One region of the Sporosarcina thermotolerans genome, then DNA from elsewhere that is predicted to be linked to it. Evidence: predicted binding sites of a transcription regulator. Region 1 holds the regulator's gene; the other holds the start of a gene.
The links. The regulator CtsR, encoded in region 1, represses protease genes until heat stress. The targets are predictions, from matches to a motif close to ATGGTCAATAAAGGTCAAACA.

Region 1 (14,948 bases):
GTAAACCAGATAAGCCAATAATGTCGGGCTTCTCTTTCCGAATGACGTCTATGAGCGTCGCGGGTGTCACCTTAATGCCGATATCAATGACACGGTATCCGTTATTGCTCAATATAATTTCGACCAGGTTTTTCCCAATGTCATGGACATCCCCTTTGACCGTAGCCAAGACGATTTTCCCTTTACCGGAATCATCCTCTTTCTTCTCCATGAACTGCTCGAGGAATGAAACCGAAGCTTTCATCACTTCCGCACTTTGAAGCACTTCCGCGACAATCAGCTGGTTTTCATTGAACAGGCGACCGACTTCGGACATCCCTTCCATCAACGGTCCATTAATGACGTCAAGCGGCGTATCATACATCTCGAGCGCTGCTTCCAAGTCAGGGATGAGCCCTTCTTTCGTCCCCTCGACGACATAATACGCAAGACGTTCAGGGACGGTCTTCGGAATATCGTCCTCCGTCTTTTCTTTCTTTTTATCCCGGTAGAAATCAGTGAACTCCGCAAGTGTCTCATCCGTAGTCGTGAAGAGAAGGTCATTCGCAAGTTTTATTTCACTCTCAGGTATGGAGGCGTACCGTTCTAACTTCTCGGTATTAACAATCGCGTAATCGAGTCCAGCCTGCGTGCAATGATACAAGTAGACCGCGTTCAGCACTTCCCGTCCGACAGGGGGCAGTCCGAACGACACATTGCTCACGCCAAGTGTTGTTAAGCTACGTGGCATTTTCTCCTTGATAAGTCGAATGCCTTCAATTGTTTCGACGGCTGACCCGATGTATTGTGCATCACCTGTTCCAACAGGGAAGACGAGAGGGTCAAAAATTATATCTTCTGGAGCGATTCCCCATTTATTCACAAGCAGATCATAGGAGCGTTCCGCAATTTCAAGTTTCCGTTCGCGCGTAACTGCCATTCCGATTTCATCGATCGTACCGACGACGACGGCAGCACCGTATTTCTTCACGAGAGGCAAAACTGCGTCGAATCTTTCTTCGCCATCTTCCAAGTTGATGGAATTGATAATCGCTTTCCCTTGTGAGAACTTTAACGCTTCTTCGATGACCTTCTCATCTGTCGAGTCGATGACGAGAGGCACCTTTACTTTTTTGACGACTTCCTTCATGAATTTCGTCATGTCTTCGAGCTCATCCCGGTCCGGATTCGCAAGGCATATGTCAAGGACGTGGGCACCGCCGCGCACTTGTGCACGTGCGATTTCGGAAGCCTCTTCAAACTTCTCCTCGACGATCAACCGCTTGAATTTCCTTGACCCGATGACATTCGTCCGCTCTCCGATCAATAGAGGACGCATTGATGGATCATATACCAATGGCTCAATGCCTGAAACGGCATGATCATGGGCGACTTCAGGTTTTGGGCGAGGGGTAATCCCGTTAACAGCTTCCCGGATTGCGTGAACATGGTCGGGTGTTGTTCCGCAACAGCCACCGACCATGTTGAGCCATCCTTTTTCCGCAAACCCTTTTAATTTCTTAGACAGTGATTCCGGTGTTTCATGATAATGGCCTTCCTCATCCGGTAGCCCTGCATTAGGATAGCAAGTAACAAAACCTGTCGCCAAATCGGAAAGGGAACGTAGGTGATCCGTCATGAATTCGGGACCGGTCGCGCAGTTTAAGCCGACAGATAGCGGCTTTATATGCTCTATGGAAATATAGAAAGCTTCGATGCTTTGACCAGCCAATGTAGTGCCCATCGGCTCGATCGTACCCGAAATCATGACAGGCAGCTCAATGCCTGTCTCGTCGAAAGCCCGCTTAATCCCAATCGTACCTGCTTTCACATTGAGCATATCCTGGCTCGTCTCCATCAATAAAAGATCGGCACCGCCTTCAATTAAAGCCTTTGCCTGAACATAGAAATTATCGGATAACTTATCGAAAGTAATGCCCCCAGTGACGGAAAGTGTCTTCGTAGTCGGTCCGATTGCTCCGGCAACGAAACGCGGCCATTCACTAGTTGAGTATTCGGCAGCACACTGTTTTGCAATTTCAACAGCTCTTTTATTGATTTCACGGACACGATGGCCAAGGCTGAATTCGTCCAATACAAGAGGGGTGCCCCCGAAAGTGTTCGTGCAGATTATATCTGCGCCAGCCTCAAGGTAGGCACGATGGATTTTCCCTAAGATATCCGGCCGTAGAATATTCAAGTACTCGTTACAGCCTTCATACTCCTCTCCGCCAAAATCGTGTGCAGACAGGTCCTCCGCTTGCAGCATCGTGCCCATTGCCCCGTCTATGATGAGGATTCTTTTTTCAAGTTGCTGTTCTATGAGATGTTTAGGCATGGACAATTTTCCTCTCCTTCTCCGCGTCGAGCTCTTTAATATGGTTGATTAGTTCCAGTGACATGTCATAGCGCAGGAACGGAGTAATGATATAAATGCCGTTGAATAGCTCAGCGGCTGTATCGACTAATCCCTTGGCAATAGTGATGCCTTCCTGTGTCGCCTTTTCTCGATCATCCCCGCATGCACGCATTCTTTCCAAGACCTCCTCGGAAAGCTTGATGCCAGGCACTTCATGATGTAAAAATTCGGCGTTCCGAATATTCGTTAGTGGCATGATACCGATGAAAATCGGTGTATCTAAATGTTTCGTTGCTTCGTAGATGTCAATAATCTTTTCTTTCGTATAGACTGGCTGTGTAATAATATAATCTGCTCCGCATTCAATCTTTTTCTCGAGCCTCTTTACCGCTCGATCAAGGACACGTACATTCGGGTTGAACGCGGCTGCTACAGAGAAATTCGCCTTTTTACGAAGCGGTTTTCCTGTAAATGAAATTCCTTCATTCAACTGCTTGATAAGCTGCAATAATTCCATGCTGGAAACGTCATAGACACTCGTTGCGCCTGGAAAATCGCCTACTTTCGTCGGGTCACCCGTGACGGCAAGGATATCGTGAATGCCTAACGCATCAAGACCCATAAGATGGGATTGGAGTCCGATCAAATTATGGTCACGGCATGTCAAATGGACAAGCGGTCGCACATTATATTCATGCTTCAAGATCGAACCCATCGCCATATTGCTAATGCGGGGGGAGGCAAGTGAGTTGTCGGCCAAAGTAACCGCATCAACGCCAGCGTCGTATAGTAGGTTTGCCCCTTCAAAATACTTATCGGTCTCCAAGTGTCGCGGTGTATCGAGCTCCACAATGACCGTCCGTTTCGTTTTTGCTTTTATATGCAGTGGTTCATATTTGACAGGGTCGGCTTCACGGATGACGATTGGTTTCTTTGGATTGACGACTTTCTCTATAATCGGGGGCAGACCTCTTAATTGCTTTTTCGCGGCGGCGATATGCATTGGTGTCGTTCCGCAGCATCCCCCGATAAGACGGACGCCCTCTTCGCGGAGTAATGTTGCCGCCCGACCGAAATAATCTGCTTCGGACGCATAAACGATTCTGCCGTCTTCTACATCGAGCAAGCTTGCATTCGGTGCAGCGGACAGGAACGCATGCTTCGGCAAGGTCACATTGTCAAAAGCTTGGATCGTATGGTAAGGACCTAATCGGCAGTTGACGCCAACAATGTCTGCCCCTAACGACTCGAGGCGATGAAGGGCATCATTTAATTGCAATCCATTCTGAAGAATTCCTGGTTCATCCATCGAAACTTGCGCGATAATCGGCAAATCGGTCATCTTCCTTAGCTCTGTGACGACCATTGATAACTCTTCGAAATCATAATACGTTTCCAACAACAATCCATCGGGTTCGCCGGTAAGCAGCGCGTCTGCTTGTTGTTGAACATACTTCAGCACTTCTGAAGTTGATGCATCACTTTTACGGATGCCAAGTAGTCCCCCGATTGTCCCAAGGACATACTGATTTCCGGGAGCTGCCGCCCGCTTTGCAATACGGACTGCCGCCTCATTGTATTCTTTCACTCTATCTTCTTGGCCATAACGGGCAAGCTTAAGGAAATTTGCGCCATACGTGTTCGTCTGGATGATATCAGCGCCTGCAGCAATATAATCCCTATGTATCTTTTCGATGATTTCAGGTTTCTCGACATTCAATTCTTCATAACAAAAGTCAATCCCGTATGAATAAAGCAAAGTTCCCATTGCTCCATCTGCGACAAGTACTTCGTTTTGCAATCGATCAAGTAATTTCAAGCCCTTCATCCTCCCGCTCTAATATAAAAATAAAAAAGCCTTCTTGAAATAGAAGGCTTTTAAAAAAACGCGATAATTCGCTATCCTTCTCATCTGTCAGGTCATATAAACCTGCTGGAATTAGCACCTTACCGATTACAACGGCTGGTTGCTGAAGCTTCGACGGGCCAGTCCCTCAGCTTCTCTTGATAAGAAAATATTAATTTAGTTGTTAGAATAATTTAAAACATCATACCGTTAAATGTTTAATACGTCAATAGATGAATTATGATAGAATGGGCATACGAACAAAAAATAGAAGGTGAATACGTTGAGGATTTTCAAGTTTTCAATTCCAATTGCACTTCTTGTTGCCGGAATTTCATGGTATATGCTCCATATAAACTTTCAGGAAGTACCAGGAACATCCAGAGTATGGATATCGATAGGTGCTGCTATCCTTAGCGGTACAATATCCTATTTTTTATTCCCAAAAAGTGAAGATAAAGAATGATTGAAGAGGAATCGATAGCCGGAATGCTGTCGATTTTTTTATATACCTATGGTTAACTTGTTTGAGAAACAGGTTGACACAATTTGAGTTAACTTTTATTCTATTGAAGATAACTCAAATTATGAGGTGGATTATGACAACAGCTAGTGTAAAAACAAAAACGGGTATGAGTGCATTCAGTATTGTCTATTGTGGGATGTTTGCGGCATTGATGATGATCGGAGCGAATATAACGTGGTTCGTGCCTTTCCTTGTCATTGGCGGAGTCCCGATAACGTTGCAAACCTTTTTTGCCGTGTTGGCAGGGCTTTTGCTTGGAAGCCGACTCGGTGCAATTTCGATGACAGTGTATATGTTCGCAGGTTTGGCGGGTGCACCTATTTTTTCAAAGTTCCAAGGGGGCTTTGGCTTCATTTTGGTACCGACTTTCGGCTTCGTTGTTTCGTTTATATTAGTTGCATTTGTAGCGGGGAAAATTGTCGAAAAGTACGGCAGTTTACGAAGTTATGTCGTTGCAGGGCTTGTTGCCCTTGTCATAAATTACGTAATCGGGACGAATTGGATGTACTTTGCATACAAGCTGTGGGCTGCGGCTCCAGATGCATTCAGTTACGGAGTTGCTTGGATGTGGATGGTACCGCCACTTCCTAAGGATATTTTACTGTCGATACTTGCTGGGATTTTCGGACACAGGATGTACAAAGTATTAAGGGTTAGAAGGACGATATAAAAAGGACAATCCGTACAGCTTCAATTGTGCGGATTGTCTTTTTTTATTATGATTGCGATAAATTTTCTAAAATAAAAATGAATCTAATGGCAAGTTCATTCGTATAGTAGGTGAGTGAAAATTTTATAAGAAAAGAGTGTTTGCATGATAAATTTATTGCTATTTTCACTAGTGGTTGGAATCATATCCGCAATTATAATCGTTCCGTTCGGGTCTAAAGAAAACGGGGAAGCTGCCTTTAATAGGATTGGCGCCTTGTCCGGAGCGGTTATTCTCATAGGCTTGTTCACATTTCTAATTTATTACCTTACGAATTTGGACAGGAATTGGACGTCGCTATGGGCCATGCTGTTAGCTGCAACGATTCTTGGCATAATCTTTGCAACAGGGAAAGAGCGAAGCATTAAGGTGGTACTGTTTTTGGCGGCGCTATCCGTAAGTGCATTCATCCTTAGTGCACCACTCTTCAATGCCGATCAAAAATATGAAGCAGTGGAAATGGATCAGCAAGTGGAAATCAAAGCGTTCGATGAAACAAAAACACCTGCGAGTGTGCCGCCGCAATTTGCCCGGAATAAAATGAAAAAAGCATTCGGGCAAGTACCGAATACAAGCTATTACGAGTTGGGGCATTTACAAATCCAAAAAGTGGACGGGGAATTTGTCTATATTGCGCCAGTCGAATTTTCGGGCTTCTTCAAATGGTGGAACGCAAAAACGACACCTGGTTATTTCACAATGAGTGCGACCGATTCAGCTGACAATCCGAAGTTCGTGAAAACTGAGATGTCCTACACGCCTTCTTCATTTTTCGGCAAGCAGGTTGAACGACATATGCGGATGGCTAAGCCTGAACTGATTTTTTACGGCGATGTCCAACTTGAGATCGACGATGAGGGCAAGCCGCATTATATCCGTTCATACGGGAATTTCATCACGGCAAGGAACGGGTTCGATGTCCAGGGGATCGTCATGGTCGATCCAGCATCGGGAGAATTGAATCAGTATGCTCTCTCAGAAGTACCGGAATTCGTTGATGGAGCGGTTTCTCCGGAAGCGGTCAGCCTTCAAAACAGCTATTTCGGTAAATACGTCCACGGTTTTTGGAATTCAATCGTAGGGAAGAAAGATGTCAAGCTTCCGTCGGACGAAGGGACAGAGGCGAATGTTAGCCCTGTATTCGACGAAAATGGCCATATGTTTTACTTCACTGATTTTACTAGCCCGAAAGAGGAAGTCGATTCGATGCTTGGATATGCATTGACGGATGGTCGGACTGGAAAAGCAATTTATTACACTGGTAATTTGGAGGAGTCCTACATGGATTCGCAAGGAACACTTCAAATTATTGAAAAGAAGTTCATTGAGAAGAAATGGACCGGGGAAATGCCTGTGCTATACAACTTCTATGGTGAAGCAAGCTGGTTGACGCCGGTTCTCGATTCAAATGGCTTCTTGCAAAACTATTTCATCGTTTCAGCAGCGAATCCGGAGATTTCCGTTTATGCTAATTCTCCTAATGAAGCTTTAAGGCTTTATAAAACGGCATTACAGCGCGGTGGCAGTACGGTTGACGGCAGCTCAGGCGCACCTGAAGCGAAAGTGGAAGTTGGTGTAGTTCGCGTTTACAAGGAACGCGCCGGGGACTTCACCATTGTTTCTATTTTAGGGGATGACGGACGGAATTACATTGTTTCCACCGAAGCTGTTCCGCTTTCAATCTATATTCAAGAAGGCGATCATCTTGCGATCACGTATTACGAAACGGGTGAACAATTCCTACCTGTTAAGTTAATGAAAAACATGACAATTGAATGATTAAATGAGGCAGTTCTCGAAATACCGGGAGCTGCCTTTCTTTATTGATTATCTGCAAGCGCTCGTTTTTCTTGGAAATCCGCTCGTTTATTCCCGGAACCGCTCGTTTCTCCCGGGAACCGCTCGTTTATTTCCGGAAGCGCTCGTTTCTCCTGGAAACCGCTCATTTTCCCCAGCCTTTTCATAAACAAACACATATATCTCGTATGTATCTCAACAAATTGTCCCATCCTTTGAACAGATTGCATTTCAATTGCCTTCATAACGTATTTCCATGTACAATTAAGTCAAAGATAGTCAAAGTCAATGGCTTATCACCAGAAGAAAGAGGTGAGTTAATGCGAAACATTTCTGACATTATTGAAGGATATTTAAAAGCGATTATCGAAAAGGAAGATAGTGGAACAGTGGAGATCAAACGCAGTGAAGTGGCAGAGAAGTTCCAATGTGTCCCTTCCCAGATCAATTATGTCATTAATACACGTTTCACAGTTGAGCGGGGGTACGCGGTTGAATCGAAGCGTGGAGGCGGGGGATATATCCGCATTTATCGAGTTCAAACGAATTCGCATAAAGAATTAATTGAACATATTTTAAATGGTATCCAGCAAGGTGCGACATATACGATGGCTGAAGATATCGTCTATCGTTTGACTATGGAAGAGGTCATCTCCGAACGTGAGTCAAGAATTATACTTGCTGCGGTAGATCGAACGACACTCCACCAGCCATTGCCGGAACGTGACCTCATTAGAGCAAGGATTTTGCAAGCGATGCTTATGACGTTAATCTACAGGCAAATGGAATAGAAATTGACGAATATGAGGTGCAGATCATGAATTGCGATAATTGCAACGAACGGCCGGCATCCGTAATCTTTACGCAGGAAAGCGTGAATGGTACTACGGAACGCCATCTATGTGAAAAATGTGCATTCCAATCACAGATGTTTCATTTTGATCCGAATCAGGAACCACTGTCAATTCAACAATTCCTTTCCCATTGGTTCGGTGGGAACGAATCAGTGCAACCTTTTCAGCAATCCAGGGAAAGCATGCCTGAGGGGCCAACTTGTCCGGAGTGTGAACTGACATTCAGGAAATTCCTCGACATCGGTAAGTTCGGATGCCCGACCTGCTATGACACGTTTAGGGAGCGATTGCCACGGGTTTTCGGTAAGCTTCATAATGGTCATACGAAGCATGCGGGAAAAATTCCGGTTTCATTCAACGAAATGTTTGCGGTGAAAAAGAAGATTGAAGAGATCCGAATAAAAATGCAGGAGGCAATTGTTGAAGAACGGTTCGAAGATGCAGCCGCTTTAAGAGATGAAGTGAATGAATTGAAACAGCATTTGGCGAAAGACGGTACCGGGGGAGGCGAAAGCGATGTCGATTGATAAATTCATGAGGGGGGCTGTCACTGGGTGGATGGCGTCCCATGGAGAACACTCGGATATTGTCATGTCGACAAGAATTCGGCTTGCTCGTAATTTAAGAGGATTTCGTTTCCCGATAGCTTTCACTGCCGAAGAGGCGGGAAAAGTTGACGGGTTAGCTGCCGCTGCATTGCTTAATTCCGATGAAAAAGGGTATGCCTATATGAAGATGTCAGAATTGCCCATGCTTGATAGGCAAGTGTTAGTTGAAAAGCATCTTGTCAGTCCGCATTTGACAGATCCGAAACGCTATGGTGCGGTTCTTCTGTCTGAAGATGAAACGCTGAGCATTATGGTGAATGAGGAGGACCACATCCGTATCCAGTGCATCTATCCAGGATTTCAGCTGGAAAATGCATATGAACACGCGGATTCAGTGGATGATTATCTTGAAAACGAATTGCCATATGCATACGACGAGGAGTTCGGCTATTTGACGAGCTGCCCTTCGAATACTGGAACAGGCATGCGTGCATCGGTCATGATGCATTTACCCGCATTGACAATTACAAAGCAGATTGATCGCATCATTCCCGCCATTACAAGACTTGGCATGGTAGTCAGGGGTAGTTATGGGGAAGGCAGTGAAGCGCCGGGGAATATTTATCAAGTATCAAATCAGACGACTTTGGGTAAACCGGAGAAGGAGATCTTGGCCGATTTGAAGAATATAGCATTACGACTAATCGCACATGAACGTCGTTCTCGTGAAATTCTGCTTTCCAAGTCCCAAGTCGCACTGGAGAACAAACTGTTCCGTTCACTCGGCATAATCTCTTTCGCAAGATTGTTGCCTTCAGGAGAGGCGGCCCGTTGTCTATCGGACGTCCGTCTCGGAATTGACCTTGGTCTTATTAAGGATGTCGATATGTCTATTTTGAACGAATTAATGATTTTCATGCAACCGGGTTTCCTTCAACAATATGCCGGTTCCGAATTAACGGCAGAAGAAAGGGATATCTTCCGCGCGAACCTATTCCGTGAGCGTTTAAAGATTGAGCTGCAATCCAAAGATAATACTACAGAAAATTGAGCAATTTTTTTGCACGTCACTTTTCTTTTCATTATACTTACGTCAAAGATAGTCAAAGTCAATTTCATGAAGGTGGATTGTTTACAATCTATCAGAATAAAGTAAAGAGAGATCCCAATTCCACGCTTTCAACAGTGGGGAAAGAAGACTGCAAACATTAAAACAGAAGGAGTGGAATGTATATGATGTTCAATCGTTTTACACAGCGAGCGCAAAAGGTTTTACAGCTTGCACAAGAAGAAGCGATCCGGATGAAGCATGAATCAATTGGTACTGAGCATATTTTATTGGGCCTGATTCGCGAAGGCGGCGGCATTGCGGCGAAGGCGTTAGAAGCGATCGACGTCAGCTTTGACACAATCGAAAAAGGGGTAGAAAGCCTCGTTGGTTCCGGTTCAAAGGAAGTTGGCCCGATTGTTCACTATACACCGAGAGCGAAAAAGGTCATCGAGTTATCTGTCGATGAATCCCGTAAATTGGGTCATTCTTACATTGGAACGGAACATATTCTGTTAGCGCTCATTCGTGAAGGCGAAGGAGTAGCGGCCCGTGTCTTAAATAATGTAGGTGTCAGCTTAAACCGTGCTAGACAGCAAGTTCTTCAATTATTGGGAAGCAATGATAGTTCAGTAAACACGCAAGGATCGACGTCATCTGCCGCCACGCCAACCCTTGATAGCCTTGCCCGCGATTTGACGGAAATCGCACGCGAAGGAACGCTTGATCCAGTTATCGGTAGAAGCAAGGAAATTACAAGGGTCATCGAAGTTCTTGCCAGAAGGACGAAAAATAACCCTGTCCTAATCGGGGAGCCTGGTGTTGGTAAAACAGCAATTGCAGAAGGTTTGGCATTGCAAATCGTTAATAATGAAGTGCCTGAAATTCTAAGGGATAAACGCGTTATGACGCTTGATATGGGAACGGTTGTAGCGGGGACGAAATACCGCGGTGAGTTCGAGGATCGTATGAAAAAAGTGATGGAGGAAATCCGTCAGGCAGGCAATATCATCCTCTTCATCGATGAATTGCATACGCTGATTGGTGCAGGTGGTGCTGAAGGAGCAATTGACGCATCCAATATTCTAAAACCATCCCTTGCACGTGGTGAATTGCAATGTATCGGGGCAACTACGCTTGATGAATACCGTAAATATATTGAAAAAGATGCAGCGCTTGAAAGACGTTTCCAACCAATCCAAGTCGATGAGCCGACTGTCGAAGAAACAATCCTAATTATTACAGGATTGCGCGATCGTTATGAAGCGCATCACCGTGTGAAAATTACAGATGAGGCAATCAATGCGGCGGCAAAGATGTCGGACCGGTATATTTCAGACCGTTTCTTGCCCGATAAGGCAATTGACTTGATTGACGAGGCGGGTTCGAAGGTGCGACTCCGTTCGTATACGACTCCTCCGAATCTAAAAGAGCTTGAAGCGAAACTGGAAGCAATTCGACATGAAAAGAATGCAGCAGTACAAAGCCAGGAATTCGAAAAGGCGGCTTCATTCCGTGATAAAGAACAGAAAATGAAGGAAGAGCTTGAAACAACGAAGACCGCATGGAAAGAAAAGCAAGGTAAGAAGGAATCCGAAGTAACCGTGAACGACATTGCCGAAGTCGTTGCGATGTGGACCGGGATTCCTGTTGCGAAGATTGCGGAGACGGAATCTGCCAAGCTATTGAATATGGAAGAGCTTCTTCATGAACGTGTAATCGGACAAAAAGAAGCGGTAACGGCTATTTCAAGGGCAATCCGCAGAGCGCGCGCCGGCTTAAAAGACCCAAAACGTCCGATCGGTTCATTTATTTTCCTTGGGCCTACGGGTGTCGGTAAGACTGAATTGGCAAGAGCGCTTGCAGAGGCCATGTTCGGCGATGAGGACGCGATGATCCGCATTGATATGTCCGAGTACATGGAAAAGCATGCAACTTCCCGTCTCGTCGGTTCGCCTCCAGGATATGTAGGCTATGATGAAGGCGGTCAATTGACCGAGAAAGTAAGACGGAAGCCGTACTCTGTCGTTCTACTTGATGAAATCGAAAAGGCGCATCCGGATGTATTCAACATCCTACTTCAAGTGCTTGAGGATGGCCGATTGACAGATTCGAAGGGTCGTACGGTCGATTTCCGTAACACAGTTGTTATCATGACGTCGAACGTAGGAGCGGACACATTGAAAAAGAACCGTTACGTCGGTTTTAATTTGAATGACGGTGATCAGGATTACGAAGGCATGAAGTCAAATATGCTTGACGCGTTGAAAAAAGCGTTCCGTCCTGAGTTCTTAAACCGTGTGGATGAAATGATTGTGTTCCACTCCCTTGAGAAGGAACATCTGCGTGAAATCGTTTCACTTATGTCCGACGAGTTGACAAAACGGTTGGCAGAACAGGATATTACTTTAGAATTGACAGATGCTGCTAAAACGAAAATTGCGGAAGAGGGCTATGACCCTGAATACGGAGCGCGCCCATTGCGCCGCGCATTGCAAAAGCATATCGAAGACCGACTATCCGAAGAGTTATTAGGTGGAACAATTCTTACCGGCGGAAAAGTCATTGTAGATGTAGAGGATGATAAGTTCGTCGTGAAAAATGAACGAGCTGCTTAAGTTGTAGAAAATAAATAAAATAATAGGATGGCCCTCCGGTAGAGCTTGCTGTCTACAGGGAAGGGCTATCCTTTTCGTATATGGAGGTATATATGGCCAAAAGAAAAACTAAATTCATGTGCAGGGATTGTGGGTATGAATCACCGAAATGGATGGGGAGATGCCCGGGTTGTGGTGAATGGAATACGATGGACGAAGAAGTGGAGATAATAAGTAAAGGTCCTCGCGGAGCCTTCAAACATACAGAAACAATCCAGCAAAAGGCGATGCCTATCGGATCCATTCAAACTTCTGAAGAGCCAAGGATCAAAACGGACTTAGGTGAACTAAACCGGGTGCTTGGTGGAGGGATTGTCCCTGGCTCTCTTGTTCTAATTGGCGGCGACCCAGGTATCGGAAAATCAACATTGTTGCTGCAAGTCTCCTCTCTCCTTGCTAACCAAAAACAACGCGTACTTTACATATCAGGTGAAGAATCGATTAAGCAGACCAAACTCCGGGCCGAACGACTTGGTGTTACTTCAGATGAACTGTATATATATGCTGAGACAGATTTGGCAAGAATACATGAGACGATCAACGATGTGCAACCGAAATTTGTCATCGCCGACTCGATTCAGACAATCCATCACCCCGAAGTAACATCTGCACCTGGTAGTGTATCCCAAGTGCGGGAATGCACGGCAGAATTGATGCGAATAGCAAAGACGCAAAATATCGCAATCTTCATAGTCGGTCATGTGACAAAAGATGGACAAATTGCAGGTCCACGCCTTCTTGAGCATATGGTGGATACAGTGTTGTATTTTGAGGGGGAACGCCATCATACGTACAGGATTTTACGAAGTGTGAAAAACCGATTTGGTTCAACCAATGAGATTGCCATCTTCGAAATGCTGCAATCGGGATTGAAGGAAGTACTCAATCCTTCCGAATTATTCTTACGTGAGAGATCACAAGGGGGGGCGGGATCCACGGTTGTAGCATCGATGGAAGGTACCCGACCGATTCTTGTTGAAATTCAAGCCCTCGTCACGCCGTCAAGCTTCAATTACCCAAAACGGATGGCAACTGGGATTGATCAAAACAGAGTCTCCCTTTTAATGGCTGTTCTTGAAAAAAGAATGGGAATGCTCTTGCAAACACAGGATGCGTATATAAAGGTCGCCGGCGGAGTTAAGCTTGACGAACCAGCCATTGACCTCGCTGTCCTTGTAAGTATTGTTTCGAGTTTCCGAGATGCATCTGCAGGAGGGATGGACTGCTTCATAGGGGAAGTCGGACTGACTGGGGAAGTGCGCCGAGTTTCTCGTATTGAACAACGTGTCATTGAAGCAGCAAAGCTTGGTTTTGAACGAGTATTCATACCATCCTCTAATATCGGTGGATGGGATTTTCCGGAAGGGATTCAAGTCGTCGGTGTCGAAACCGTTAAGGAAGCATTGAATATCGTATTTTCGTAAATTTGAACTACGTAAGGGTTTGGGGCTGTTAAAAGTTGGGGTTCCTCTACAATCCTTTTTAGAGGGACCTACCCGACTTTTCCTGAAACTTTTGCTTATAAGGGAAAGTCCTACTTTTGAAGGGAATATGGTATTTATAGTGGCCCAAAACGGCGTGGGGAATGGAAAACGTGTATAGTTTACAGTAACGAAACGGAGGTGTTGTGCATGTTGAAACGAGTAGTTCAAGTTGGATTGCTGCTCATAGGGGGGACTCTCGGCGTCTTATTCTTACCGTATTTATTTACCTTATCTTCTTTTACTTCTAAGCCGATGATTGATAATCCTTATGTGGCAGCAATCTTAGGGGCGCTTCTTTTATATATTCTCAGTTTATTCATAGCTGAGCCGATCGTAAATTTCATTAAATGGATGGAAGATCGGTTATTGAAGACCCCGATATTCGATTTACTGTTCGGGACAATCGGTTTGATGGTCGGGTTAAGTGTCGCCTTTCTTGCGAGTTTCGGACTAAGTGGTTTGGAAATTAAATTCGTCACATCAATTTTGACGGTGGTGCTTTTCATTCTTCTTGGGTACTTAGGTTTTCAGGTTGGCTTCAAAAAACGAGAAGAGTTTTCACATGCAATCTTTGCTGCGAGGAACAATAATCCTAAGAAAAAAGATGGCGGAGAAACCGTTGTCAAACCAAGTACTAATAAGGTGCATAAGATCCTTGATACGAGCGTCATTATCGATGGAAGGATCGCTGATATTGCTGCAACGGGATTTCTTGAGGGTCTACTTGTCGTCCCGCAATTTGTTTTAACCGAACTCCAGCATATTGCGGATTCTTCGGATTCATTGAAACGTACGAAGGGAAGACGGGGCTTGGATGTCCTAAAGCGCCTTCAAACAGATGACGGTCCAAATATTTTAATTACAGATGAAGATTTCAATGATGTGGCGGAGGTTGACCTGAAGCTCGTCCGTCTTGCGAAAAGCATGAACGGGCTTGTCGTGACAAATGATTTTAATTTGAATAAAGTGGCGGATTTGCATGGTGTATCCGTATTAAATATCAATGATCTTGCGAATGCAGTGAAGCCGGTCGTTATTCCGGGTGAAGAGATGCATGTCGTTGTTATTAAGGATGGGAAAGAGCATAATCAAGGGATTGCCTATTTGGATGATGGCACGATGATTGTCATCGAAGATGGTA
Region 2 (14,948 bases), on a different contig from region 1:
TGCCAAATCCATACTATCTTGAAGATCTAAGACCGATGTCTGGACTGGATAAGGAAGTATACGATTATGTTTTAAAGTGGAACGATTCACAAGTGTTGATCGAAAAATTGACGGATCTTTTCAAATTCATCATACCGCAATATAAAAACGAAGGTAAATCACAAGTCGTCGTAGCCTTCGGTTGTACGGGGGGCCAACATCGTTCTGTGACGTTGGCGGAATACTTCGGAAACCGATTAAAAGACGAATATAAAACACTAATCACACATCGGGATGTGGAAAAGAGAAAGGGTTGACACAATGCTGCAATCCGGAAGAATGAAGAAAATCGTCGTTTTCGGAGGCGGGACCGGGTTGTCCACTATGCTGAGGGGATTGAAAAATTATCCCGTTGAGCTCACCGCAGTTGTAACTGTAGCGGATGACGGTGGCAGCTCAGGAAGGTTGTTAGATCAATACAACATCCCACCTCCAGGCGATATCCGGCAAGTGATGGCAGCTCTTTCGGATGTAGAGCCGTTAATAGAAAGAATGTTCCAGTACAGGTTTACCACTTCGGATGATTTGAGAGGGCATTCATTAGGCAATCTCATGCTTGCTGCATTGACGGATATAACGGGTGATTTTGCACGAGCGGTTGAGAAAATGGGGCAGGTTTTGAACATTAAAGGTAAAATTTTACCTGCCGCAAATCAAAAGATCACCTTGCATGCAGAGCTTGATGATGGCACAATTGTAACCGGCGAATCTAAAATTCCGGTATACGGCCGTAAAATACGAAGAGTATATGTTTCACCACAAGAGGTTGAACCATTGCCTGAAACAGTACGATCCATTGAAGAAGCGGATTTAATCATATTCGGACCAGGAAGCCTATACACAAGCATCCTGCCGACAATCCTTGTAAGGGGCATAAGAGACGCGGTACTCGTAAGCAAAGCTAAAAAGGTATATATCAATAACCTGACAACTCAAGAAGGAGAAACGTATCAGTATACAGCATCAGAGCATGTGCAAGCGCTGTATGATCACGCTGGCAGCGCTTTTCTCGATACGGTTCTGTTGAACGATACTGATTTCGAAACATTATTACAGGGGAATGAATCGCCTGAAGTTCAATTACCCGTTGAGAATGATATAGAAGCTTTGAAATTGCTTGTGCCTAACATCGTCCTTGGAGATATTTCGACAGTTTCCGAGGGCCGTATCATCCATGATGCGAATAAGGTTGCTTCATGGGTTAAGGAGTATATGAAAGGCAAGGATGTAAACAAGGAGACTTGATCATCGCCGAGAGAGGGGGGACAGTCATGTCTTTTGCATCAGAAGTAAAAAAGGAATTAACCAATATAGAATCAGATGATTGCTGTGTAAAATCAGAAATAGCCGCCTTTATAAGGATGAACGGAGCAGTTTCTTTCTCGAATAAACAATTAAGCTTGGATGTTCAGACGGAAAATGCTGCAATCGCAAGAAGGCTATATTCCAACATAAAACGTCTTTACCCATATAAAGTTGAATTATTGGTCCGCAAGAAAATGCGTTTGAAAAAGAATAACGTCTACATATGTAGGATCCGTGACGGCGCTAAGCATTTATTGGAGGACTTATATATATTAACAGGAACGTTTCAATTCAAAAATGAGATTGTACCGGAATTGGTGAAAGATGAATGCTGTGAGAGGTCTTATTTAAGGGGCGCATTTTTGGCTGGGGGATCAGTCAATAATCCCGAGACGTCTTCGTATCATTTGGAAATATTCTCGTTTTACAAGGAACATAGTGAGGCCTTGGTTGAGTTGATGAATAAATCGATGCTAAATGCAAAGTCGATTGAACGAAAAAAAGGTTATATCGCATATTTAAAAGAAGCGGAAAAAATATCTGACTTCCTTGGCATAGTCGGCGCACATGTTTCATTGATGAAATTCGAAGATGTGCGGATCATAAGGGATATGCGAAATAGCGTTAACCGACTCGTGAATTGTGAAACAGCGAATATGAATAAAACAATCAGCGCTGCGCAAAGGCAAGTCGAGAATATCAAATTTATCCAAAATACGATTGGATTAGATCAATTACCCGATCGTTTGCAGGAAATCGCCCAGCTACGGATTGAACATCAGGATATAACGTTAAAAGAGCTTGGTGAAATGGTGACCGGCGGAACCGTCAGTAAATCCGGCGTGAATCATCGATTGAGAAAAATAGAAGAGATTGCAGAAAACCTTCGAAGTGGCGGAATTGCACTTCGTTAAGAACTAGACGAGGTAGGAAAGGAGACGAATAAGTATGGCAGAAAAAACAGTAGAAGTGAAGCTGAAAACTGGCTTGCAGGCAAGACAAGCTGCATTATTTGTCCAGGAAGCGAATAAGTTTTTATCAGACGTGTTTTTGAAAAAAGACGATCGCCAAGTAAATGCAAAAAGCATTATGGGTGTCATGAGCCTTGCGATTGCAAAAGGTGTTTCAGTAACGCTAATGGCGGATGGTGTGGATGAAGAGCAAGCAATCAGCACACTCGCTTTGCTTGTTGAAAAAGAGAATTAACATCCATTAGCCGAGGGTACTAACTTAGCAAAGGTTTGCAGTCTACGTACGCCGCGTCCTGCGGCAACGACTGCATGACCGGCATCCTGCCGGCCTCAGGTATAAGACGAAGATACGGAATGGCGGTTTTTGCTACGTAGTAGATTTGATTATGACCCGAGCATCTAGCGCCCAGAGCTAAACGTAAACAAGAGTACAAATTGCTTTGAATAAAAAAAAGCCGTAAACATGAATGTTTACAGGCTTCTTTATACAGCTTATATGCCCTCGGCGGGAGTCGAACCCACATTTCAAGCTTCGGAGGCTTGCGTGCTATCCATTGCACCACGAGGACGAAATATAGAGTCTGATGGTAACAGACAACACTCATTATACAAATAAAGCCATAAGAATGCAATAGTAAAATTAAATGCGTTATATTTGACCTTAATTGACCATAATATGTATGATAGGTGTACAGTTGAAACAAATGGTTTCAGCAGGTCGACAAATTTGAACCACCTAAAAGGAGGAAATACCATGAATCTAATACCTACAGTCATCGAACAAACAAATCGGGGCGAACGTGCTTATGATATTTATTCTCGTCTATTGAAAGACCGGATTATCATGTTGGGCAGCGCAATCGATGATAATGTTGCCAACTCGATTGTTGCGCAATTGCTATTCCTTGAAGCGGAAGATCCTGAAAAAGACGTTTCCATTTACATTAATAGCCCAGGCGGAAGCATTACTGCTGGTATGGCAATCTATGACACAATGCAATTCATCAAACCGGACATTCAAACAATTTGTATCGGTATGGCTGCATCAATGGGATCTTTCCTATTAACTGCAGGAACAAAAGGAAAACGTTATGCGCTTCCTAATGCAGAAGTGATGATTCACCAACCACTTGGCGGTGCACAAGGTCAGGCAACTGAAATTGAAATTGCTGCAAAACGCATTCTTTTCCTACGTGAGAAATTGAATACGATTCTTTCCGAGCGTACTGGCCAGCCAGTTGACGTTATTGCGAAAGACACAGATCGTGATAATTTCATGACTGCTGAACGTGCGAAAGAATATGGTTTGATTGACCATATTATCACACGCAGCGACATGAAAGACTTGAAAAAATAAGTATTGCTTTGAAAACCGACTTCTTTATATGGAGTCGGTTTTTTAATTTATTCCAAAATGTTTGAAACCTTTTCGGGCGACATACGATAAATAGAATACGGACTCAAGTTTGAATCGTGTTTCCCAAAGGGTATCCGTTAGTATTCAGAATAGGAGTGAGAATGAATGAAAAAACTATTAGGACCACTTACTATCATTATTGTTCTTCTTGTAATACTTGGTATTGTGTTTGTACCAAGTTACAACAAATTTGTAAATTTGGAGGAAGATGTTGATGCGTCGTATGCGCAAGTCGAAAACCAATTGCAACGCCGGCTTGACCTAATTCCGAATTTGGTAAGCACCGTGAAAGGGTACGCAAGCCATGAAAAAGAAGTAATTGCAGAAATATCCGATGCGCGCGCGAAATTATCGGGTGCAACTGGACCTGCAGAACAGGCGGCCGCGGATACCGAATTATCCAATGCATTAGGACGTCTATTGGTTGTAGTGGAAAATTATCCGGATTTGAAGGCGAATCAAAACTTCACCCAGCTCATGGATGAGTTGGCTGGCACCGAGAACCGGATTGGTGTCGCGAGGAAAGATTATAATGACGTCGTTTCCCAATTCAATCGACAAGTGAAAAGGTTTCCGGGGAAATTAGTCGCTTCGATTTTTGGGTTCGATGAAAAAGAGTATTTCCAAGCGAATGAGGCTGCAAAAGAAGCACCTAAAGTAGACTTTGGAGATGGGAAATAGTGATTCGGAAAATCGTTCGATCGCTCACGGTCGCATGTTTACTATTCATGTGCATACCATTCGGGGTGTCGGCAGCCGAAATCCCCGCTTGGAATAAATTCGACTATTTCATCCAAGACCATGCCCGAATTTTATCGAATGAACAAAAAGAAGAGCTGAACCGACTCGGGAAAAACTTGGAACAGGCGACGGGAGCGGAATTGGCGGTCCTCACAATCCCAAGTATAGGTGACGATCCGGTTGAGCAATATGCAGTCGATGCGTTGCGAGCGTATGGACTTGGAAAACAAGGCGAAGACAATGGTGCTTTGCTTGTTGTCACGACGAGACCGAATTCATCTGGGGATCGGCACTTTGAGTTGAGTGTCGGCTATGGCCTCGAGGGCGCACTGCCAGACGGGAAAGTCGGAAGGATCATGGATGAAGTGGCAGTACCGTATTTGAGGAACGAACAACCCGATTTAGCTATTATGGAAGCATACAAATCCTATTACAATGAAATCGCAGCTGAATATGGTTGGAATGGGGAAGTTGCCGAAGTGAATACTCTCGCCGGTCAAGGCGGCGATGGCTTTGGCATCCCGACGCCAATAATTATTTTCATCGTCATTTATCTGCTGTTCCGTTTTATAGGCGGCGGTGGCCGTGGAGGTCGTGGTGGTCGTGGTGGCGGATCGGGTGGCAGAAGAGGAAGAGGACGCGGTATGATCTTTTTCCCTGGCTCCTTTGGGGGCGGAGGAGGATTCGGAGGCGGCGGTGGCTTCGGTGGCGGAGGCGGCTTTACCGGCGGAGGTGGATCCGGTGGTGGCGGCGGCGGCGGTAGAAGCTGGTGACGTTAGAAAGTCTTTGTTGGAATAGTTCCAAGGTCACAAAATGACCATAAAACTCGGGAAATGATCGATAAATACTGGGAAATAATCAATAATTCAACCGAATTGATCAATAACTCTTGGGAAATGATCGATAAACCCCGGGAAATGACCGATAAAATTGGAGACAAGTTGAAAACACCAGATATTCGGCAAGAATCCACAAGGATGTTCTGCAAATCTTTTGCAGAACATCCTTTTTCCCTTATACTTAAGAAAAAACAACTTGAGGTGGGACAACATGCACGTAACATTTTACACAAAACCGGGATGTCATCTATGCGATGATGCCGAAGCAATGATGAAGCTTGTCCAAGAAGACTTTCCACTGACATGGTCCACGGTAAACATCGAATCAGACGATGTAAGCCATGAAAAATATATGCTCATGATTCCTGTCATCGAAAAGGACGGCGAAGTTCTATTGTATGGGCAAATTGGCTATGCCGATTTAATTGACCTTTTTTGAGGCATTTATGTTTGAATTGCAATACAAAGAGGTATAGAATAAGAGTATGAATTATATTTTTTTATATTAGGTGGGACAATTATAGAACAGGTGGGCGTATTTTGTCCCTTATAGAAAGAAGGGCTTTCCTTGAACCCGAATTTACTCGAGGCACAACGAAAGCTTGTGCCGGAAATGATGGAGATTCTTCACCAAAGATACAGGCTTTTGAAGTTCATCGGGGTTTCCGGTCCGATTGGCAGAAGACCATTAAGCATTCAAGCGGATATTTCCGAGCGAGAATGCAGAAACTTAATGGAGGCATTACGAAACGAGGAGCTCATTCGAATTGCGAAAGAAGGGGCCACAATCACATATGAGGGATCCAAGGTCCTTGAACTTCTTGCGCCAAGTATTGAGGAATGGACGGGGCAAAGCTTGATTGCCAGCAAATTGAGTGCTCTCCTTAAAATTCGCAGTGTACAAATCGTCCCGGGAAATTGTGATGTGAATCCGACGGTGAAAAGCTTGATTGGGAAAGAAGCGGCAACCGTTTTCATGCAAAAGATTGAAAATGGTAAAGTCATCGCTGTTACAGGTGGAAGCTCGGTTGCAGCAATTCCGCAACATATCCACTCAATTGATAATCCTGAACAGCTTCATTTTATCGCCGCGAGGGGCGGAGTTGGAGATGATATCGGGCTGCAGGCGAATGTCATTGCTGCATCTTTCGCCGAGGCGAGCGGAGGAACATATAGCACATTTTATTATCCTGAATCCCTTAGCCAAGAAGCGCATGAAATTTTCAAACGTGAACCATCTGTCATTCAAATGATGGAGCAATACGCGCAAACAGATTGTGTCTTGCATGGAATTGGCGATGCAGAACGAATGGCGGAATTACGCAATACGCCTGAGAATGAAAAGCAACTGATCCGAGAAAAAGAGGCGAAGGGCGAAGCGTTCGGCTATTATTTCGATGAAAACGGGGAAGTTGTCCACCGTATCCGAACAGTCGGCATACAAACAGAACAGCTTGAACAGGTTCCGCTGATCATTGCCGTTGCAGGTGGAGTAAGCAAAGCCGATGCGATTTTATCTTATATGGAAAGCGCTCCCCGCCAAACGATTTTGGTGACGGATGAAGGGGCGGCACATGCGATTTTGGAGAAACTGGAAGATAAACAATAAACCTATCTGGAGGTAATGGAAATGACGTTAAAAATAGCGATCAATGGATTCGGCCGTATTGGGAGACTTGTTTTCAGGGAAGCACAGAAAAATGAAGAAATTGAGGTAGTCGCTGTCAATGATTTAACGGATGCTCCGATGTTGGCGCATTTATTAAAATACGATTCAGTCCATGGAATTTTTGATGCTGAGGTTGGATCCGAAGACAATCACCTTGTCGTCAACGGGAAAAAGATTAAAGTGTACGCTGAAAAAGACCCAGCGCAATTGCCATGGGGCGATTTGGGTATCGATATCGTCATCGAATCAACAGGCGTGTTTAGAGACGAAAAAGGTCTCATGAAACATATCGAAGCGGGCGCTAAAAAGGTTATCTTATCCGCACCTGCAAAAGGCGACGTCAAAACACTCGTTATGGGTGTCAATGAAGATTCGTATGATGCAACTCAAGATAAAGTCGTTTCAAATGCATCTTGTACTACAAACTGCCTTGCACCTGTCGTAAAAGTGCTTAACGACAAATTCGGTATCAAACGAGGCATGATGACAACAGTGCACTCGTATACAAACGACCAAAACATTTTGGATTTACCGCATTCCGACTACCGCCGCGCTCGTGCAGCAGGAGAATCAATGATCCCGACGACGACTGGCGCTGCATCAGCCGTAACCAAAGTCATTCCAGAACTAAAAGGAAAATTGGACGGCATGGCTGTCCGTGTACCAACTCCGAACGTTTCACTCGTCGACTTTGTCACTGAACTTTCAAAAGAAGTGACAGTTGAAGATGTGAATGCTGCATTGAAGAACGCATCAGAAAATGAACTGAAGGACATCTTGTTCTATAATGAAATCCCATTAGTCTCACGCGACTACAACGGCAACACAGCTTCTTCTACAGTTGATGGCTTGTCAACGATGGTGTTGGACAATAATATGGTGAAAATCATTTCATGGTATGACAATGAATCCGGCTATTCAGCCCGATGCATCGATTTAGCCCTATATATGTACAACAAAGGTATATAAAACATAGCCATTATAGTGGCAACCCATTATAATAGTGATGGGTAGGAGGAACGGAGAAACCCCGTTCCTTTTTTTGTATAAATACGTTGGAAAATAAAGGGGTTTCAACTAACTCCCAATTTCCTTCGCTTTAATTCTTGGAGGTGTGCAGGTTTTATGAAAGCTAAACAAACAATCAAGGATATCGACCTGAACGGAAAACGTGTATTTTGCCGTGTGGACTTCAACGTGCCGATGGAAAATGGAAACGTATCGGACGACACAAGAATCCGTGCAGCAATACCGACAATCGAATACATGACAGAAAAAGGAGCAAAAGTGATACTCGCTAGTCATCTTGGTAGACCGAAAGGCGAAGTGAAAGATGAACTACGACTTACTGCAGCAGGTGAACGATTGGCTGAACTCCTTCAAAGAGACGTAAAAAAACTTGATGAATCAATTGGTGAAAACGTAGAAAAAGCAGTTTCTGAAATGCAAAACGGAGAGATCCTCCTTCTTGAAAACGTTCGATTCCACGCCGGAGAAGAGAAGAACGACGCGGAACTTGCGAAACAATTTGCTGCACTTGCTGATGTATTCGTCAACGACGCATTCGGAGCTGCCCATCGCGCGCATGCATCGACTGCCGGGATTGCAGAATTCATCCCGGGTGTAAGCGGATTCCTAATGGAGAAAGAATTGGATGTCCTTGGGAAAGCATTGTCTAATCCAGAGCGTCCGTTCACCGCAATTATCGGCGGTGCGAAAGTGAAGGATAAGATTGGTGTCATCGATAACCTTTTAGACAACGTCGACAATTTATTGATTGGCGGAGGATTGTCCTACACATTTACGAAAGCTGAAGGATATGAGACTGGAAACTCACTTGTTGAGGAAGATAAAATCGAACTCGCTCAGTCATTCATTCAAAAAGCGAAAGAGAAAAACGTAAAGCTTTATTTGCCGGTTGATGCGGTAGTTGCAGATACTTTTTCTGAATCGGCAAGTGTAAAAACGGTTAAGATTAATGAAATCCCTGAAGGCTGGATGGGACTTGATATTGGTCCGGCAACAGCGGAAATGTATGCGGATGTCATTAATAACTCGAAACTGATCATTTGGAACGGTCCGATGGGTGTATTTGAAATGGCTCCATTCGCAAACGGCACGAAGCAGGTTGCAATGGCAATGGCTGAAACAGAAGCCTATACAGTTATAGGTGGTGGCGATTCAGCTGCGGCTGTTGAAAAATTCGACGTTGCGGATAAAATGGATCACGTCTCTACAGGCGGCGGCGCTTCTCTTGAGTTCATGGAAGGTAAAGAACTGCCTGGCGTAACTGTTTTGTTAGATAAATGATTGGAGGGGTTAACGTTGCGTAAACGAATCATTGCGGGAAACTGGAAAATGTATAAAAAAATGGGCGAAGCAAAAGCTTTCATTGCGGAAGTAAAAGGGCGTTTACCGATCACTGCCAAGGTCGAAATGGTAATTTGTCCACCCTCGCCATATTTGTCGGAGCTTGTGAATGAATCCGAAGGCACGTCACTAAAAATCGGTGCCCAAACGATGCACGACGTCGAAGAAGGTGCATTCACGGGTGAAGTTAGTCCAAGCATGCTTGCGGATATGAATGTTGAATACGTCATCCTTGGCCATTCTGAGCGTCGTCAGTATTTCAATGAAACAGATGAATCCGTCAATAAGAAAGTGCATGCTGCATTTGCACATCAATTGACGCCTATCGTCTGCGTAGGTGAAAGCCTTGAAGAACGCGAAGAAGGCAAAACAGTTGAACGCGTTTCATCCCAAGTGGAAAAAGCGTTCAACGGCATCAGTGCAGATCAGGCAAAAGCGGCGATCATCGCTTACGAACCGATTTGGGCGATTGGCACTGGAAAGACGGCGACTTCTGAAGATGCGAATGAAGTTTGTAAAGAAATCCGCCAAGAGATCAGCAAGCTTTATGATGAAAGCACTGCAGCTGCAGTCCGCATCCAATACGGTGGAAGTGTGAAACCAGAAAACATTGCCGAGCTCCTGTCCATGGAACATATTGACGGAGCACTTGTCGGCGGGGCAAGCCTCGTCGCAGATTCATTTCTAAAATTAGTTGAGCTGGCAGCTAATGAATAAAGCACCGGTCGCATTGATCATCCTGGATGGATTTGGGTTAAGGGATGAGAAATTCGGCAATGCGGTTGCACAAGCGAACACACCGAATTTCGACATCCTTTGGAATAACTATCCACATTCGACATTAACCGCATGTGGAGAAGCTGTAGGCCTTCCGGATGGACAGATGGGTAATTCGGAAGTAGGTCACTTGAATATTGGTGCCGGCCGGATTGTCTATCAAAGCTTGACGCGTATTAACAAATCCATCAAAGACGGGGATTTTATGACAAACACAGCCCTTCTTGAAGCTGTGGAGCACGCGAAAAAACAAGGCTCTTCCCTGCATTTGATGGGCCTACTCTCTGACGGCGGGGTACATAGTCATTATGAACATCTTTTCGCCCTCCTTCGACTCGCAAAGTTGAACGGACTAAAAAAGGTATATGTTCATGCATTCCTTGATGGAAGGGATGTCGGTCAACGAACCGCTGCAGGTTACGTAGAGCAGACCGAAAAAGTGATGGAAGGTCTTGGAATCGGTAAGATCGCAACCGTTTCCGGTCGCTATTACGCGATGGATCGAGATAAAAGATGGGACCGCGTGGACCTAACTTACCGCGCATTGGTAGACGGGCAAGGGGATGCCTTTGCATCAGCCACTGCTGGTATCCTTTCATCCTATGAGGAAGAAGTGTATGATGAATTCGTGAAGCCGTTTATCATCGAAAAGGACGGCAAACCGATTGCGAAGATCGAAGATGGGGATGCGGTCGTATTCTTTAACTTCAGACCGGATCGCGCAATCCAATTATCCCGCGCTTTTACGGATCCGAAATTCGATGGATTCCATACAGGACCGAAAAACTACGATAACTTGAAGTTCGTAACATTCACTCATTATAGTGAAGATGTACAAGCCGATATTGTCTTCGGCAGCCAAAACTTGGATAATACAATTGGTGAAGTCATTTCAAGCAACGGACTACGCCAGCTTCGAATCGCCGAAACTGAAAAATATCCACATGTTACATTTTTCATGAGTGGCGGTAGAGAAGAAGAATTTGAAGGCGAAACGAGGATCTTAATCGCAAGCCCGAAAGTAGCGACCTATGATTTGAAACCTGAAATGAGCGCAATTGAAGTAACCGAAGCTTTGCTAAAGGAAATTGGAGAAGAGCGCCAGGATGCCATCATCCTTAACTTCGCAAATCCCGACATGGTCGGCCATAGCGGTATGCTTGAACCAACGATAAAAGCAATCGAAACAGTCGACGTATGCTTAGGTCAAATCATCGATGCACTCATGCTAAAGGGCGGTACAGCAATCATCACAGCGGATCACGGAAATTCCGACGAAGTGCTAACACTCGAAGGAAAACCAATGACCGCACATACAACAAACCCTGTTCCTGTCATCATCACAAAAGATGATATACAATTGCGAGAAGGCGGCATCCTCGCCGACCTCGCCCCAACAATGTTAAAACTATTAGGTATCGAACAACCAAAAGAAATGTCCGGAACACCATTATTTTAATAAAAGGGAGAGATTGTAATGCCTATCATTACCCACATCCAAGCAAGAGAAGTACTTGATTCACGCGGAAACCCAACAGTTGAAGTCGAAGTATTCACAGAGAGCGGTGCATTCGGCCGTGCAATCGTCCCTTCAGGCGCCTCCACAGGCGAATACGAAGCAGTCGAACTACGTGACGGCGACGTATCCCGCTACCTTGGAAAAGGCGTTTTACGCGCAGTCGACCACGTAAACGAAGTTATCGCTGAGGAAATCGTCGACAACTACTCCGTATTAGACCAAGTCGTCATCGACAAAGCTCTAATCGAATTAGACGGAACAAAAAACAAAGGTAAGCTTGGTGCTAACGCAATCCTTGGTGTTTCAATGGCAGTAGCACATGCTGCAGCGGATTACTTGGACCTTCCACTCTACCAATACCTTGGCGGCGTCAATGCGAAGCAATTGCCTGTACCAATGATGAACATCCTTAACGGCGGCGAGCATGCCGACAACAACGTCGACATCCAAGAATTCATGATCATGCCAGTAGGCGCAGAATCATTCCGTCACGGAATTCGCATGGGAGCTGAAATCTTCCACAGCCTAAAAGACGTTCTAAAGTCAAAAGGACTTAACACAGCTGTTGGTGACGAAGGTGGATTCGCTCCGAACTTGGCGTCAAACGAAGAAGCACTTTCAACAATCATGGAAGCGATTGAAAATGCGGGCTACAAAGCAGGAGAAGAAATCTTGCTTGCTATGGACGTTGCATCTTCCGAGTTCTACGATAAAGAAGCAAACACATACAACTTGGCAGGCGAAGGCATCACAAAAACTTCGGAGCAAATGGTTGACTGGTACGAAGAGCTTTGCAATAAATACCCAATCGTTTCAATTGAAGACGGTCTTGATGAAAACGACTGGGCAGGCCACAAGCTATTGACAGAACGTCTTGGCAAAAAGGTTCAGTTAGTCGGAGACGATCTATTCGTTACAAACACTGAGAAATTGGAACGCGGTATCGAAGAAGGCGTCGGCAACTCAATTCTTATCAAAGTGAACCAAATCGGTACACTGACAGAAACATTCGACGCAATCGAAATGGCAAAACGCGCAGGATACACAGCAGTCATCTCCCACCGTTCAGGTGAATCAGAAGACACAACAATCGCTGACATCGCGGTAGCAACAAACGCTGGCCAAATCAAAACAGGCGCACCGTCACGTACAGACCGCGTTGCAAAATACAACCAATTGCTTCGCATCGAAGACCAATTGGACGAAACATCCGTCTACCTTGGCGCAAAAACATTCTATAACCTAAAAAAATAAATCATCAAAACAGCCGGCACTAGCCGGCTGTAAGTTTTTTAATCAACACTGTACATTCAAAACTTGTTGTAACAATTTAAAGTATTTGATAGAATATAAGTATTGTTATGTTCGATGCAGGAGGTGGAACAAAGTGCATGCTTTGTTAATGACATTACTAGTAATCGTATCATTGGCGTTAATCGTTGTTGTATTATTGCAATCTGGAAAAAGTGCAGGTCTATCTGGAGCCATCTCCGGTGGTGCTGAACAGCTTTTTGGTAAACAAAAAGCACGTGGATTGGACTTGATACTCCAAAGAGTGACAATTATCCTTTCAATTTTATTTTTCATTTTGGCACTTGCCATCGTAAAAGTCTGATTGGAAATTCCGATTTGAAACTCAATAGAGCATATAAACAAACGCCTGGCCACCCGTATGGTCGGGCGTTTTTTTCCATAATGCATGGGAATAATAAAATACATACGCTTTTTTGTCAGCAAGTGAAAGGATGAACGACATGAGAATTGCACAACCGAAACCATTCTTTTTTGAACATGGGAAACGAGCGGTACTCTTATTACACGGCTTCACAGGCACATCAGCAGACGTCAGAATGTTAGGCCGTTTCCTTGAAAAGAAAGGCTATACATCACTCGCGCCGCATTACCGCGGGCACGGCGTCCCACCTGAGGAACTTATTAAAACAGGTCCCGACGAATGGTGGGAAGACGTTGAAGCTGGATACCAGCAATTAATCGACGCTGGATACAAAGAAATCGCAGTTTGTGGATTATCACTTGGTGGAGTATTTTCATTGAAAATAGGGGTTAAAATGAAAGTTAAGGGTATTGTAACGATGTGTGCCCCGATGTCGATTAAACACACGGATAAAATGTATGAAGGCGTGTTAAAATACGCTTCAGAATACAAACGATATGAAGGAAAATCCAAACAGGAAATCGAAGAAGAAGTGGACGCATTGCGTGGGCAAACAATGCCTTCCTTAAGCGAATTAACGACGCTCGTCGATTCCGTTCGGGAACAGCTTCCATCCATCAAAGCACCTCTTTTCGTTGTCCAATCAAGCAATGATGAAGTGATTGACGTGAATTCCGCCAAGATCATCTTTAATAACACAGCGTCGTCAGATAAAATAATCGAGTTCTATAAAGAGTCGACGCATGTCATTACATTGGGACCGGAAAAAGAGCAGCTGCATGAGGATATATATCAATTTCTTGAATCACTAAGCTGGAACGTGTGAAAATGGAAATAGTTGACGATAGTGAAGAATGGAGGGATGTAATTGGACTTTATAGATGAAGAATTAAAAAATAGGTTGATCTCTTTTATGAGAGAAGAATCGTATAAGCCGCTAACCGTTCAAGAAATCCAGGAAGCGTTAGGTATTGAAGGGGCGGCCGAATTCAAAGAGCTCGTAAAGATGCTTGTACATCTGGAGCAGAAAGGTGAAATCATCCGATCGCGTACGAACCGTTACGGTGTTCCAGAACGCATGAACCTTATACGAGGCAAGTTCATTGGGCATGCCAAAGGGTTCGGGTTCGTTACACCTGAAACGGAAGGGATGGATGATATTTTCATCCCGCCGCCGGAAGTAAACGGGGCGATGAACGGTGATATCGTGCTTGTCCGTGTTTCGAAAGGTGATGACTACGGTGGACGCCGCGAAGGGACGATCATCCGAATTGCCGAGCGGAAAACGACGAAGGTTGTCGGGACGTACCAAGATAATCGCGGGTTCGGATTCGTCATTCCTGACGATAAAAAGCTTCCGATGGACATTTTTATCGGAAAAGGAAATTCCCTCGATGCTGTAGAAGGGCATAAGGTTGTCGTGGAAATCACGGATTGGCCAAGTGATTTGAAATCAGCGACTGGAATGGTCGTACAAATTCTTGGACATAAAAACGATCCTGGCGTCGATATTTTATCGATCATCCATAAGCATGGCATCGAAGTCGAGTTTCCTCAAGAAGTGATGGATGAGGCGAATCGAACACCTGACGAAGTGAAGGAACAGGATTTATTCAAGCGTAAAGA

Region 2: a site for CtsR is predicted at 2,968-2,988, ahead of clpP (ATP-dependent Clp endopeptidase proteolytic subunit ClpP). Genes of this name have one in related genera too.

The regions. Positions count from the first base shown of each region.
Region 1 covers NZ_JBHSRM010000029.1:29,781-44,728, forward strand. The annotation lists gene metH (methionine synthase) at 1-2,317, opposite strand, end outside; gene ACFPZG_RS17990 (bifunctional homocysteine S-methyltransferase/methylenetetrahydrofolate reductase) at 2,310-4,157, opposite strand; SAM riboswitch class I at 4,244-4,352, opposite strand; gene ACFPZG_RS17995 (histidine kinase) at 4,468-4,650, shown strand; gene ACFPZG_RS18000 (biotin transporter BioY) at 4,784-5,380, shown strand; gene ACFPZG_RS18005 (hypothetical protein) at 5,525-7,198, shown strand; gene ACFPZG_RS18010 (hypothetical protein) at 7,240-7,461, opposite strand; gene ACFPZG_RS18015 (CtsR family transcriptional regulator) at 7,537-8,007, shown strand; gene ACFPZG_RS18020 (UvrB/UvrC motif-containing protein) at 8,034-8,597, shown strand; gene ACFPZG_RS18025 (protein arginine kinase) at 8,587-9,669, shown strand; gene clpC (ATP-dependent protease ATP-binding subunit ClpC) at 9,852-12,284, shown strand; gene radA (DNA repair protein RadA) at 12,377-13,747, shown strand; gene ACFPZG_RS18040 (PIN/TRAM domain-containing protein) at 13,955-14,948, shown strand, end outside.
Region 2 covers NZ_JBHSRM010000021.1:72,764-87,711, forward strand. The annotation lists gene rapZ (RNase adapter RapZ) at 1-296, shown strand, start outside; gene ACFPZG_RS16540 (gluconeogenesis factor YvcK family protein) at 301-1,284, shown strand; gene whiA (DNA-binding protein WhiA) at 1,311-2,258, shown strand; gene ACFPZG_RS16550 (HPr family phosphocarrier protein) at 2,293-2,550, shown strand; tRNA gene ACFPZG_RS16555 (tRNA-Arg) at 2,813-2,884, opposite strand; gene clpP (ATP-dependent Clp endopeptidase proteolytic subunit ClpP) at 3,070-3,672, shown strand; gene ACFPZG_RS16565 (LemA family protein) at 3,838-4,413, shown strand; gene ACFPZG_RS16570 (TPM domain-containing protein) at 4,413-5,246, shown strand; gene ACFPZG_RS16575 (glutaredoxin family protein) at 5,524-5,751, shown strand; gene ACFPZG_RS16580 (sugar-binding transcriptional regulator) at 5,881-6,921, shown strand; gene gap (type I glyceraldehyde-3-phosphate dehydrogenase) at 6,943-7,950, shown strand; gene ACFPZG_RS16590 (phosphoglycerate kinase) at 8,107-9,291, shown strand; gene tpiA (triose-phosphate isomerase) at 9,307-10,068, shown strand; gene gpmI (2,3-bisphosphoglycerate-independent phosphoglycerate mutase) at 10,061-11,587, shown strand; gene eno (phosphopyruvate hydratase) at 11,606-12,901, shown strand; gene secG (preprotein translocase subunit SecG) at 13,035-13,262, shown strand; gene ACFPZG_RS16615 (alpha/beta hydrolase) at 13,402-14,148, shown strand; gene rnr (ribonuclease R) at 14,236-14,948, shown strand, end outside.